One region of the Undibacterium sp. Dicai25W genome, then DNA from elsewhere that is predicted to be linked to it. Evidence: riboswitches for the same ligand, from Rfam matches in the RefSeq annotation. Region 1 holds a riboswitch; each other region holds the start of a gene.
The links. A riboswitch is a leader RNA that binds a small molecule or an ion and turns the genes downstream of it on or off. The one in region 1 is predicted to bind cobalamin.
Positions count from the first base shown of each region.

Region 2: linked by a shared signal. The riboswitch ahead of ACO0KY_RS02270 (energy-coupling factor ABC transporter permease) and the one ahead of ACO0KY_RS10180 (TonB-dependent receptor domain-containing protein) in region 1 are both predicted to bind cobalamin.
Region 3: linked by a shared signal. The riboswitch ahead of bluB (5,6-dimethylbenzimidazole synthase) and the one ahead of ACO0KY_RS10180 (TonB-dependent receptor domain-containing protein) in region 1 are both predicted to bind cobalamin.

Region 1 covers NZ_JBMPOQ010000007.1:69,818-74,102, forward strand. Annotated here, with positions in the region: gene ACO0KY_RS10180 (TonB-dependent receptor domain-containing protein) at 234-2,084, opposite strand; cobalamin riboswitch at 2,232-2,516, opposite strand; gene ACO0KY_RS10185 (PilZ domain-containing protein) at 2,592-2,945, opposite strand; gene ACO0KY_RS10190 (histidine phosphatase family protein) at 3,087-3,632, opposite strand; gene ACO0KY_RS10195 (adenosylcobinamide-GDP ribazoletransferase) at 3,635-4,285, opposite strand, start outside.
Region 2 covers NZ_JBMPOQ010000001.1:474,477-478,761, forward strand. Annotated here, with positions in the region: gene ACO0KY_RS02260 (DUF979 domain-containing protein) at 1-642, shown strand, start outside; gene pcp (pyroglutamyl-peptidase I) at 657-1,304, shown strand; cobalamin riboswitch at 1,390-1,622, shown strand; gene ACO0KY_RS02270 (energy-coupling factor ABC transporter permease) at 1,920-2,579, shown strand; gene cobM (precorrin-4 C(11)-methyltransferase) at 2,576-3,460, shown strand; gene ACO0KY_RS02280 (sirohydrochlorin chelatase) at 3,457-4,285, shown strand, end outside.
Region 3 covers NZ_JBMPOQ010000001.1:458,437-462,721, reverse strand. Annotated here, with positions in the region: gene ACO0KY_RS02210 (diguanylate cyclase domain-containing protein) at 1-1,409, shown strand, start outside; gene bluB (5,6-dimethylbenzimidazole synthase) at 1,423-2,199, opposite strand; cobalamin riboswitch at 2,243-2,432, opposite strand; gene ACO0KY_RS02200 (TonB-dependent receptor domain-containing protein) at 2,568-4,285, opposite strand, start outside.

The DNA of each region.
Region 1 (4,285 bases):
AAAAGAAACGAAAATCTTTGCAGACAGCTTCGTTACTCTGACTTATAAATTGGCTGAACGCTGACATTCAAACTCGGCGTTCAAACTATGCATCAAAATTTGGCTTCCAAGTTCGTTCGAGGTCACCGAATTTTCGTTAAAACATCTGGTACTACTTTGCAATTCCCACTTCGCAAAAACCACCCCAGCGAGTAATACTAATTTTGCCGGGATGGTTTTTCGACTGTCCTGAATTATTTAAAACCGTAGTTCAGGCCGACATACACATTCGAACCCGGTGTGTTATAACCATAGGCCAGTGCATAGTCTTTGTTTAACACGTTATTCCAACGTGCTACCGCAGACAGATCTTTGTTCAACGCATAGGTGCCATACAAATTCATCAGGCTATAACCGCTCAACGTACGCGTGTTAGTGACGTTATCAAAACGATCGCCAGAGAAAATTGTTTCTACGCCGAGTTTCGCTTGTGCCAAAGTATATTCGGCAGAAAAGCTCGCATGCTGCTTAGCGCGACGTGCCAGACGTTTGCCTGTTGTGTCATCAACCGGATTCTGGAAATCTAAAGCACCGCGCAATGCCAGGTCGCCGAGACGGGTATTGGCGCCCAAAGTCAAACCAGACATGGTTGCTTTGTCGACGTTATAAGCACACCCGTATAGATGCGTAGATTGTTGAACTGGGCAAACATTGGTACTGACCAATAAATTAGTCGCTTTGTTTTGATAGTACACGGCACTCAACTGATTTACGCCCTGCTCGTAATACACACCAATTTCTGCATTTTTTGCTTTTTCCGGCTGGTTACTCGCAATACCATAGCCTGGATAGTAAAGTTCATTGAAAGTCGGAGCACGGAAGCTTGTGCCGTAGCTGGCATTGACGCGCCAGTCTGGCGTCAAACGATAGCCATAAGCAAGGCTGCCAGTCGTATTTGAACCGTACACAGAGCTATTATCATTACGAATGCTAACACTAGCTAAATGGGCGTCTAACTTCCATACGTAAGAAGCTGCAACTGAATTAGTCGTGCGTTTCTGGTTCAATTCTGCAGTAGTACCTCTGACTTTTTCTTGACGACTTTCTGCGATCACTTGTAATACGTCTTTACCAAGGCGAATATCATTTTGTAAGCTGAACAGATTCTGATGCGTATCGATCTGACTTTGACCATATGAAGCATCGGTATAGCCGAGCGTATTCGACTGAGCAACTTGCAGATTAGCCGTCCAGACGTCATTGACCTTTGCTTTGCCATATACAGCAATGGTTTGCAACTGTTCAACGGAGTGGTCATCATACGATGAACCTGCGTCAAACTGCGCGTTCAGTCGGCTTTGCATGAACTTCACACCAGTTTCATATCCTGGCGCCAATTGCCAGTTGAAATTACCACTTGCGCTATCAAGTTTATAGCCATCCTTGTCCGCGTTATAGCTATATTTTCCGGCATTCGGATTGGTCGCAGAAAAACCAATATTGTTTTCATGACCGACGTTCAACGCATAATTGAATTCATTGCCGGATGAGCCAGAAACACCCGCCTGCATTTTACGCAAACCATAACTACCGGCACCAACAGAAGCTGTCAATGCTGCAGGGCCATTGCCTTTTTTAGTAAAAATCTGAATCACGCCGCCCATTGCATCAGCACCATACAAACTCGAGAGTGGTCCGTAGACGATTTCAATGTGGTCGATCTGTCCAAGTGGAATGGTTTCCCAGCTAGCACCGCCGAGTGTGGATGAGCTGTACCGTACACCGTCAATCAAGACCACGTTTTGCGCATTGCTGCCACCGCGCATTAACACAGAAGAAGTCGTGCCAGCGCCACCATTACGGGTAATTTCAATACCACGTTGTTGTTGCAGCAAATCAACCAAAGATTCGGAACCTGCGTTTGCAATTTGCTCAGAAGTGATAACGACATTGTCTGCCAACACATCTTTGGCGGCCTGAACCTGACGGCCAGCGGTTACAACGACATTTTGTGCAGTATTGGAGACAGATTGCGCAGAGGCATTTGCCGAAAAAGCGGCAGCCACAGCCAAAGAAATGGCAAGAGGTTTTAAAACTAGATTCATGATATAGATAATAAATAGAGCACGCAGCCAACGTCCCCGCAGGCTGCATAGAACAAAATAATCGCAGAACAAAGATCGTCGGGTGCTTACGCTACCCAAACTTAGTCAGACGCCTGGCGTCAGCTAACGACGAAACTCCCCGTTCGTATTACTTCACGTATTCTGGCCGGTATCCGGGCTGACAAATATCACCACCTGACCTTCCCATGCAAATAGCACAGTGGTATTGGAAGATGGCTGGCTGAGCATTAAGCTCAGCAATTTGTTCACCGTTGCGGGGGCAGCACATTCACGTTAAGTCTTATTTGAAATCAACATAGCGATGCGATACAGCGACAAAGCCTGATTGATTTGATACAGAAATAACATCATGTTTCCCGTTTAACCGCAGACATGGACATGTCCGCGAGCACCAAAACCCCGCCATTCTATAGATGGATGGCGATGCGGGCAAGGTGATATGGTGGAGGCAGAGGTGTAGCCACACAAATAGCAGGAAAATGTTATCTATTCGACAGTGGCTTTTTGATTTGCCTTTGATACCCAGGCGTTGATGAGTTCTTGGTGCAAATCAGATAATCCGTCTAAGGCAATACCGACCCGGTAATGATCGTCGGTTAATACGATGTGTTTGATCTCGCATTGACAACTGACACGGATAATTTCACTGCGAATTTCTATGGAGGGAATTTCTATCATTGCGTGATAGGTTTGATTGCGCATTAGTCTTTGGGGGCAATCGAGCAGCAGCCCTGTTTTAGAAATATTGACGGCTCTACAAAACATCAAGCTACCGTCCTTGAGCTTGATGCCGGTACGCCAGGTAACATTGATTCTTGGGGCTCTTCTTAGCTCTATCATTCGCTTAACGCTTAGCACGCGGTATCAGTACTCAGGACTCATGACTCAGTCAAACCATGGAACGCACAAAAAATTACGCCACAGAAAGTTAAGCATGCGGGTCAAATTGCACAAGCAATATACAAAAAAACAATATTAGTACTACATCAGTATTTCTAGTTCAGTGCAAGAACCAAATTCAATATTTACATGCAATTTTGCTACCCGTTGTGCTAAATCGACAGAAGTATTTCCCCGCTGCCAAGTACTCAGAATTTTAATGATTCCGCTATGACAAATTACGACAGCTTGTTCTACGGCATGCTGTTGCAGGTCAGAAATGAATGCAATGACGCGGGTCGTCATTTGCATTACATTTTCGCCTTCACCGGGAGCATAGTGAACAGTATCCGACGCCCATGCATCGATTTGCCAGCGAGGAATTTGTTCCCATGTTTGCATCTCCCACGCACCAAAGTTCAACTCCATAAGACGGGCATCAACGATGGGATGAGAGTGAAGTTGTTGCGCCAGTTTCAAGCAACGCGACAGTGGGCTGGTGTACACAGGAACACTATCAGACCAACGACAAAGAAAAGTCGGCACCAGCTCAGCAATATCACTCTCTTTGACTGGAACATCGCTCTGACCGTAGCAAATTCCAGGCGCGATGTCTGGCTTAGTATGCCGGATCAGATACAGACGCATGTTTAGCCAGGAGCGTGCGCCAGTAAGCCGAGGTAGAAAACAACTTCGGTTACTTGTTGAACAGCGCCCAGACAATCGCCAGTATATCCACCGATGCGCTTAACAAATGTTCTCGCCAGAAAAAACGCGGCCAATGGCATCAATATCAAAGCAGGAAGCAATCGCTCAAGTATGACTGGCTGCCACAACAGAATCGCTCCGAGCGGCAAAATCACGCTCAGACAAGCGACACCAAATTCATTCGAACTCATATGCTGAGCTAAGGGCTTGGCCTTGCCCTCTAGCTTGGCATAATCCAGCAACCAAATCAGGCTGCAAGAAACCAAACGCGATAAAGGATGTGCAATTAATAAAGCGGGCACAACCAGTACTGTCGGCAAACTCACCAACAAGGCAAATTTCAACAAGAGCATCAGGCAGATACCGATCGCTCCATAAGCACCGACGCGAGAATCCTTCATAATCTCCAACACGCGCTCTGGTGTTATGCCACCACCGAAGCCGTCGCATACATCGGCAAATCCATCCTCATGAAATGCGCCCGTCAGTAAAATCCCCGCCCCCATAGAAAGCACGACAGCGATCGCCGCAGGCCACCATTGCAAAGCAGCGATATACACCGCAGCAACCACACTACCGACCACCCATCCAAC
Region 2 (4,285 bases), on a different contig from region 1:
TTGACCGTGTTGCTGACCTTGTTCGGTAAAACGATACGCTTCGGCGATTGGTATTTGTTGGATCAATCTAATTTGACGCTGGCTTCTTTGATTCTTGCTTGTATTGGCGCATTGGGTTTCTCATGTTTAGTGACACGTGGCACTCCGTTGCAGGCAGTGCGCGAGTCTCGTCGTTTGATTGATGCGCTGGGGTGGGCTTTGGTGTTGCCACAATTGTTGGCGATGCTGGGTGGGGTTTTCGTTGCTGCGCATACCGGTCAGTCCATACAAACTCTGGTCAGTATGGTGGTTAACCCTGATAGTCGCCTCAGTCTGGTGGTTGCGTATTGTGTTGGTATGGCGATCATGACGATGATCATGGGAAATGGCTTTGCTGCATTTCCGATTATGACCGCCGGGATAGCATTACCATTTTTGATTGTTGGTCAACATGCAAACCCGGCGACTGTGGTCGCGATAGGGATGTTCTCCGGTTATTGTGGTACTTTAATGACGCCAATGGCCGCCAACTACAATATTGTGCCTGCCGCATTATTGGAGTTAAAAGATAAGTATCTTGTGATTAAGACGCAGATACCAACGGCGTTGATGGTATTGGCTTGCAATATCGTGCTGATGTACTTTTTAGCTTTTTCTAAATAAAGTGTGATGGTTTTATGCGTAAAATTTTATTGACCGGTTTTGCCCCGTTTGGTGCGGAGACGACGAACCCCTCGTGGGATGCGGTGCAGGTGCTCGATGGCCAGATGATCGACGATGCACAGATTGTCAGCCTTCAACTTCCATGCGAGTTCGATGTTTGCTTGCAAGTGCTGGAGGATGCAATGCATGAGCACCGGCCTGAAGTCGTGTTGAGCATGGGACAGGCTGGGGGGCGTGTCGATATCACGGTTGAGCGGGTGGCAATCAATATTAACGATGCCAGAATCCCGGATAACATCGGGCAGCAACCGATTGATACGCCGGTAGCAGAACATGGCCCGGTAGGCTATTTCAGCAGTTTGCCGATCAAAGCCATCGTACAAGCTTTGCGAGAGCATGGGATTCCTGCTTCGGTGTCACATACCGCTGGTACTTATGTCTGCAATCACGTGTTCTATGGCCTGATGCATTTATTGCCTAACCACCCAAGCGTAAAGCGTGCGGGGTTTGTTCATGTTCCGTATTCGCCCGATCAGGCTGCTGCTCATCCGGGGGCTGCAAGTATGGCAGTCACGACGATGACGGTAGCAATACGATTGATGTTGGAAACAACGCTGCACACGGCGCATGATATTCACGTCAGCGGTGGAATTACGCATTAAATCGCATTCAGAATTTTTGTGTTGTAAAAGCGGTTTGAAAAATCAGCGCAATAAGTTGTTTCAGATTCATAAAAAAATCAGGTAGAATTCCTGTCGTGTTAAGGTGTTTTTTTGTTTTCCGCAAAAAAATTAAACGGGAAGCCGGTGCGCAGATGATTTCAGTTTCATCGCAAACCCGGCACTGCCCCCGCAAAGGTAAATGAGTTAACTTCGGTTAATGCTGCGCAATATGCCACTGTGTTTTTTACATGGGAAGGCGCGTCAGCTGGAATTTTTCCGCTCATCAGTCCTGATACCGGCCTTATGCACTAGCGGCAATTTCGCGGTGGGCGATGCTTGCGTAATCCGTGCTCGCGCACGCGTTCCGTATCCATTTCTTTTCCCAGATTGCCATTTTTTGCCACGCGGGTGTGCGGGTGGAAAATGACGTTCGTACTCTCAATTGGCGTTCCTGAGTTTCCATGGCTTTGGCTTTTGCTATATGCTGTTGCGCCTTTGTTTTGATTTTGATTCTGGCTAAGCTAAGGATCAAAGAGAGATGTTATTTTTTTCTATTCATCATTATCGATGATGACACACGCTGGCGATGATTGACTCTTTTGATGAGGAATCGCTATGCATATCGAACCAGGCATGATTGCTCCGGCTAAACTGGCTTTTGCCGCTGTGACTGCATCCGCAGTATATCTCGGCTATTTACCGCAATTATTTCGTCGCCCCGCTTTGCTATTGCGTACAGCGCTGGCGGCCATTTTCTTCTCTATGTTTATGCAGGCTTTCCACATGCAAGTGGGGCCATCGGAACTGCATTTTATTGGTGCTATTCCTATTTATCTGAGCTTTGGATTTTTGCCTACTTTGTTTGGCTTTGCACTAGGTTTGCTGTTGCAAGGCGCTTTGTTTGAACCACAAGATCTGGTGCATCTGGCAGTGAATAGTCTGAGCCTTGCAGTGCCTCTCATGGCGATGCATTACAGCTTTGGACGCAAGTTGCAGAGCGTTAATGTCACCACCTTACTCAAGTTAGATGCGATGTATTACAGCGGCGTCACTTTGATGGTGGGTTTTTGGTTGGCTGTCTCCAATCCTGCGACCTCGTTTTTGGCATGGGCTCAATTTGCTTCCAGTTATCTGAGCTTGGTGTTGCTGGAGCCGGTTTTTAGTTTGGGTATTTTATGGCTGATACGTCGTTTCTCGCATAGAAAATTAGTGGCCTTGTGCTTATACGAAGGCACGCTGTCTGCTTCTTCCATCGCTTCTAGTTCTGACGTATGAAGCAGATTGCGACGACTGACAAACCCGGCACGGTTTGGTTTGTTGGTGCGGGGCCGGGTGATCCTGATCTGTTGACAGTCAAAGGACGCGATCTGATTGCCCGTGCTGGCGCCATTTTATTTGCCGGGTCACTGGTGAATGAAGCGGCCACGCGCTGGGCGCCACCTGATTGCGTCATTGCTGATTCTAAAGAAATGACGTTGGAGCAAATGGCGACATGGCTGATAGTGCAGGCACATCAACACCAAACCGTGATACGACTGCAAACCGGAGATCCGGGTTTATATGGTGCGTTGATTGAAGTCGTTCAATCGCTGGATGCGGCGGGGATTGCGGTACAGGTCGTACCTGGCGTGTCATCGGCAATGGCATCCGCCGCGGCTGCGGTCGAGAGTCTGACTTTACCCGAGATCACCCAAACCGTCATTTTGACGCGAGTGGAAGGGCGTACGCCGATGCCAGAAGGTGAATCGCTGGAAGAACTTGCCAGTCATCACACGACCCTGTGCATTTTTTTGAGTATCACTTTACTCGGACGCGTAACCAAGTCGCTGATCGCCGCTGGCTGGTCTCCTGATGCACCGATATTAGTGGTCCACAAAGCCAGTTGGCCAGAACAGGAAAAAATCATCCGTGGCACGATTTCAACGATACAACAATTGTGTCGTGAAGCGAAAGTGGCAAGTCAGGCCATGATTATTGCCAGCCCGACGTTAGGGGCGCGGCAATGGACGACTCTGATCAAATCAAAACTGTATGACGCTAGTTTTACTCATCGTTTTCGTCGCGCCAGTGTCACGGCGACCACCAATGCTGATGCTGCCCCTTTGCCGCCTGATGCAAATAGCGCGGCCACTCCTTATTCAATAGAGAGTTTATGAAAAAAGATACGATTTTGTTAGTCGGACATGGTTCCCGCGAGGCTTCCGGCAATGATGAAATTTTAGACTTCGCTGCGCAATGGCGTTTGCGTCAACCTGATTGGCGCATTGAGGTTTGCTTCATCGAATTTTCTGAGGTCACGATGAGTGTTGGCCTGGCACGCGCCGCAGAACACGCAGATCGTGTATTGGTATTGCCGCTCATTCTGAATGCGGCGGGGCATGTGAAAATGGATATTCCGCAAGCGATTGATGGCGCGCGGATCAAGTTTCCGCAAACGCAGTTTTTATACGCACCGCACCTTACGGCTTGTGATCCTATCCTGAGCATCCTCAAACGCCGCTTACGCAAAGCGATGCAAGCTTTAGATATGCCCGATCCGACGACGACAGGTGTCATCGTATTGGGACGCGGTTCGTCTGACCGTCAGGCTAATGGTGACATGGCAAAAATGGCGCGCTGGTTAATGGAAGAAGGAGATCATGAGTTAGTCGATCTGGCATTTACCGGCATCACTTATCCTCGTATAGAAAAGGTCGTTCAACGGCAAAACATGCTGGGAATGACGCAGATTGTTGTGCTGCCTTATTACTTGTACAACGGTACGCTGGTCGAACGCATCAAACGTCAGGTTGAGCATTTGAAGACGCAATATCCACACATACGCTTTACCGCGAGCACTTATTTTGGATTTGAAAAAGAAGTCTTTGAATTGCTGGAACAGCGTGTACATGATTTGCAGCATGGACATCAGGATTCAAAAATGCCCTGTGATGGCTGTAAGTTCCGTGATTTTGCAGTTGAACATGGTTTAGGTGGACATC
Region 3 (4,285 bases), on a different contig from region 1:
GTGCGCGAGGCACCATCCCTGACTGGCTATCGGCAGATGTTGGCAATGGCAGTCTGTACGTGGGATTTGCTTTTGAGGGGCTGGCTTTTGTCCTGCTGGAACGACGCGAAAAAAAGTTCACCCGTTTGTATGCCGCCGTGACCATCACGGGCATTTTCCTTTTTTCGATGTTTAGTACCACGCCAGCACTGAGAGTCGCACTTTCATCAGCGTCCGTCGGATCAATTACCGCAATGACGGCGATATTGATGCTGTACTCAATACAGGCCTCTCGCTTACGTGTTCTGGTTGCATGTTTCTACATCGCCTTCAGTATCATGCTTGCCTGCCGCGTTGCTTATGCCGTTCTTTATCCCAATCAAATATCGGTATTTCAAAATGGGCCGATTCAGGCTTTCACCTACTTGATGACATTTGCATTTACCTTGGTTGGTGGTGCTGGTTTTTTATTGTTACTCAAGGAACAAAGCGATGATGCCCTCGCCATCGCAGTCAATGAATTGCAAATCAGAGAAACCTTGCTCACCAATATTTTTAATACTTCAAGTGTCGCCATATTTTTGGCAAATGACGATGGCTATATCAGTATGGCCAATCAACGTATGGCAGAAATGTTTGGCCGCACGATAGATAGCTTGATCGGTAGCCCTTATTTGGACTGTGTCGCGGAAGCGCAAAAAGATGAAGCGCATGACCAACTACAAAAATTACTCAGTAGTGAAATCTCTTTTCTCAAACTGGAGCGTGAATATAGTCGGCCTGACGGTAGTCATTTTTGGGGACAGTTGACCGCAACCCACATGCATGATGGTCAAAAAGTCGGGCATCAGTTAGTCGGTGTCATCGCCGATATTACGGATCTTAAATTAGCTGAAGTTAATATGCGGAAAATGGCGCATCACGATCCGCTCACCGGATTGGCCAATCGCGCCTTATTTTCTGATCGGCTACAACAAGCAATGATGGTTGCAAAGCGAGATCAGACCCGCTTCGCTTTACTGTATATCGATCTGGATAAGTTCAAACTAGTCAATGATAGTTTTGGCCACCAGGTCGGTGACAAATTATTGCAAGAAGTGGCTCTCCGAATATCTCGCTGCGTGCGTGACTCAGATATTGTGGCACGTGTTGGCGGTGATGAATTTGTCATTTTGCTGCGGTCTGTGAACACAACTGAAAATGCTTTATTGGTAGCAGAAAAAGTTCGTATAAGCCATGCCAAAAACTTTAAAATCGAAGAGCATGACTTAGCCATTTCTTGCAGCATAGGCGTCGCTATGTACCCAGATGATGGTACGAGTGAAAGCGAGCTGTCAGCAAAATCCGATGAAGCGATGTATAAAGCTAAACATGGTGGGCGTGATCAGGTTCAATTTGCTACTATCACAACTACCAACAATTCACTATAGTTCATCAACGAATTCATTCTTTGGGTAATGGCATCGCGGCACGATTTGCAATGTCTTGCGCCGCCATCTGATCACGCTGCAAATGGGCAATCAAAGGCTGATTGGCATCGGCATTTCCCCATTGATCAAAATACACCAGCTCTTCAATCGGCAAACGCGGTAACCAACCTTTGGTTTCCAATTCTGGCTTGGGGTAAAAATGGCTCACATAGCCTACACACAAATAAGCAATCGGAACGATATGTTCTGGGATTCCCAGCGCCGCTTGCAATTCATGTTCATGAAAAATACTGACCCAGCCTACACCGAGTCCTTCTGCCCGCGCCGCTAACCAGAGATTTTGAACAGCACAAACGCTGCTGTATAAATCCATCGTTTTCATATGCGTGCGTCCAAGCACCACGCTGCCAGTGCGTTCGCGGTCACAGGTAATGCAAATGCCTATCGGCGCATCACGTATGCCCTCTAACTTCAGCTGTTGGTAGGTATTGCGCTTTTCTCCTTCAAACATCGTCAATGCTTCGGCATTGGCTGATATATACGCTTGCTGCACGCGGGTTTTAACGTCCTCCGATTTGATCAGTAAAAAATTCCATGGCTGCATAAAACCGACAGAGGGAGCGAAATGTGCCGCAGTCAAGATGCGACTTAGCACCGCATCATCGATTGCCGTCGGTAAAAACTGACTACGCACATCACGTCTGGAAAAAATCGTGTGGTAGATCGCATCACGCGCTTCTTGCGAAAAAGCGTGAATATCCGAGGTGTCGGAAACTGGTGTTGTTTGCATGAATTCCCCTAATGCAAATAAATTGGGGGCAGCCTGACCAAGCTCCCGGTGACATTTTCAGGCCGGTCTTCTGACTCAGATTCATTTGAGACTGGCACCTTCCCGCGCATTTTATGTCGCAGTGGCATTTTGCCAATCTCATCCTCTTTACAGCGTTGGGCACGTGGCGGATTCACACCGCCTTCCCGATTCTCCCGGCATGGTTGCCAGGCACCTGAAGTGGGCGATGATGCGGTGGAATGCCCCCGATTGTCAAGCCAATGATGGACTTAAGTCATTTCTGAAAATTTCGACATATTTAAAAAAAAACCGGATCAACAGGGGGAGTTGATCCGGAAAAAGGGTAAGTACTAAATGACAAATTTAAATTAAAAGCGATAAGTAACCGATGCCTCAAACGCACGACCAAAAATAGGGCGCGCCATAATCACACCAGAACCAGCGCCCAACACACGAGAGTCGCCTTCTGTCAAACCCAAGGTATTGTTGAGATTGGTACCAGTTAAACGGAATTCAAGCTTGTCGCCAACGACAGCAAGGATACCCGCGTCCAGCGTGTTGTAAGAAGGTAAAACTTGCTGATTCTGAATATCCGAATAGCGTTTTCCAATGTAGCTGTAGGTACCATACATCTTGACAGAACCCCAGGAAGTTGGAATACGATAGCTCGGTGTCAGACGTGACTGGAATTTTGGCTGACGTTGCAGTTGATTACCGTTATTGCTTGTGCCGGTAGAGCTATCGATGCCTTGAAATCCGGTATATTTGCCATCTTCATAATCTCCCGAAAATGCCAACTGGAAATTCGTAAAAGGACGCCATGCACCTTCAAACAAGACACCATTAGTCTGTGATCCATAGTTGTACCAGACCGTAGAGCCATTCGTCAAAATCTGGCTTTGTTGAATACCTGTAAAGTCTTTATGGAACACTGAGGCATAGAGCGAAAAATCAGAATTGACTGCCTTAATCCCAACTTCATAGGTCTTGATATCCTGCACTGGTGCTGTGGCAGATGTTCCTGCATCACCACGGATATCGTCAAACTGTGGCATTAAATGGCCCGAATTGATGCGCGCATACAGATTCACATTCGGAGTCAGTTTGTAACCGCCACCAATTGTCAGGGAAGTCGCATGGTCTGTCTGAGTGACGGACTGATAAGTACCCGTAAGCATACTTGCGCCCTGGTTATACAGATGCAGCGGGTTACTATCGATATTTCCGGATGTGATATTTCCTAAGGTTGCATTCACTCTTTGGGTCTCATAGCGCAGACCTGCATCCACTGTCAGTTGAGAATTCAGCTTCCATTGATCCGCCATGAAAAACGCCGTTTTTTGCCCGTTGTAGCTATCATGCTGCGCATACGAGACCGGACCATCGATACCATTATTTGAAATCACCGCACCATTATTCAAAATGACGTTGATAGGTTTAGGATTGGACGTCGCTGTCATCAACACGCTATTGCCGAGGTACCACAAATCTTGTGAAGAATAATCGGCCAGGAACGTACCAAACGTAAAGGTATGATCCTTCATCAATTCTTTGCTAAATTTGAGTTCATCGGTTGTCGATCTGATTTGTTTATCGACGTACCACGCACCTGCATTGAGCACTTGCTGGTTAGGATCTACGGCACCGCTGCCATCTGTGTAGGTAGCGGTACCGCCAGTTGCGAGGCCACCGGCTATCACAGTTGCGCTATTACCGTTCGCTTTAGTCAGGGCGGCATTGAGGTAACTACTCATCGTCTGCGGAACACTACCAGTGAAAAACGCATTGGTTTGCATATCGCCGCTGACGTAATTCAATTTGTTACTGACTTCCCAATCATGAATTTTTTGATTGAAGTCAATGCCAAACGTATGCACATCAGCACCACGTCCGTTTGCCATATCAATGTTTTGCGTCTGACCGGGAGCCGTTTGTATGGTGAAGAAGCGTGTTTCATTTCCGTACAAGGATCCGGTTAAAGGATCAAACCCGGGAAAGGCACCAGTGGGTACGCCCGCCGCTGAAGCGCTGACCGGAATGGCTGTGAAAAATAAATTCTTATCTTTCAACGTCCTGGCATATAAGG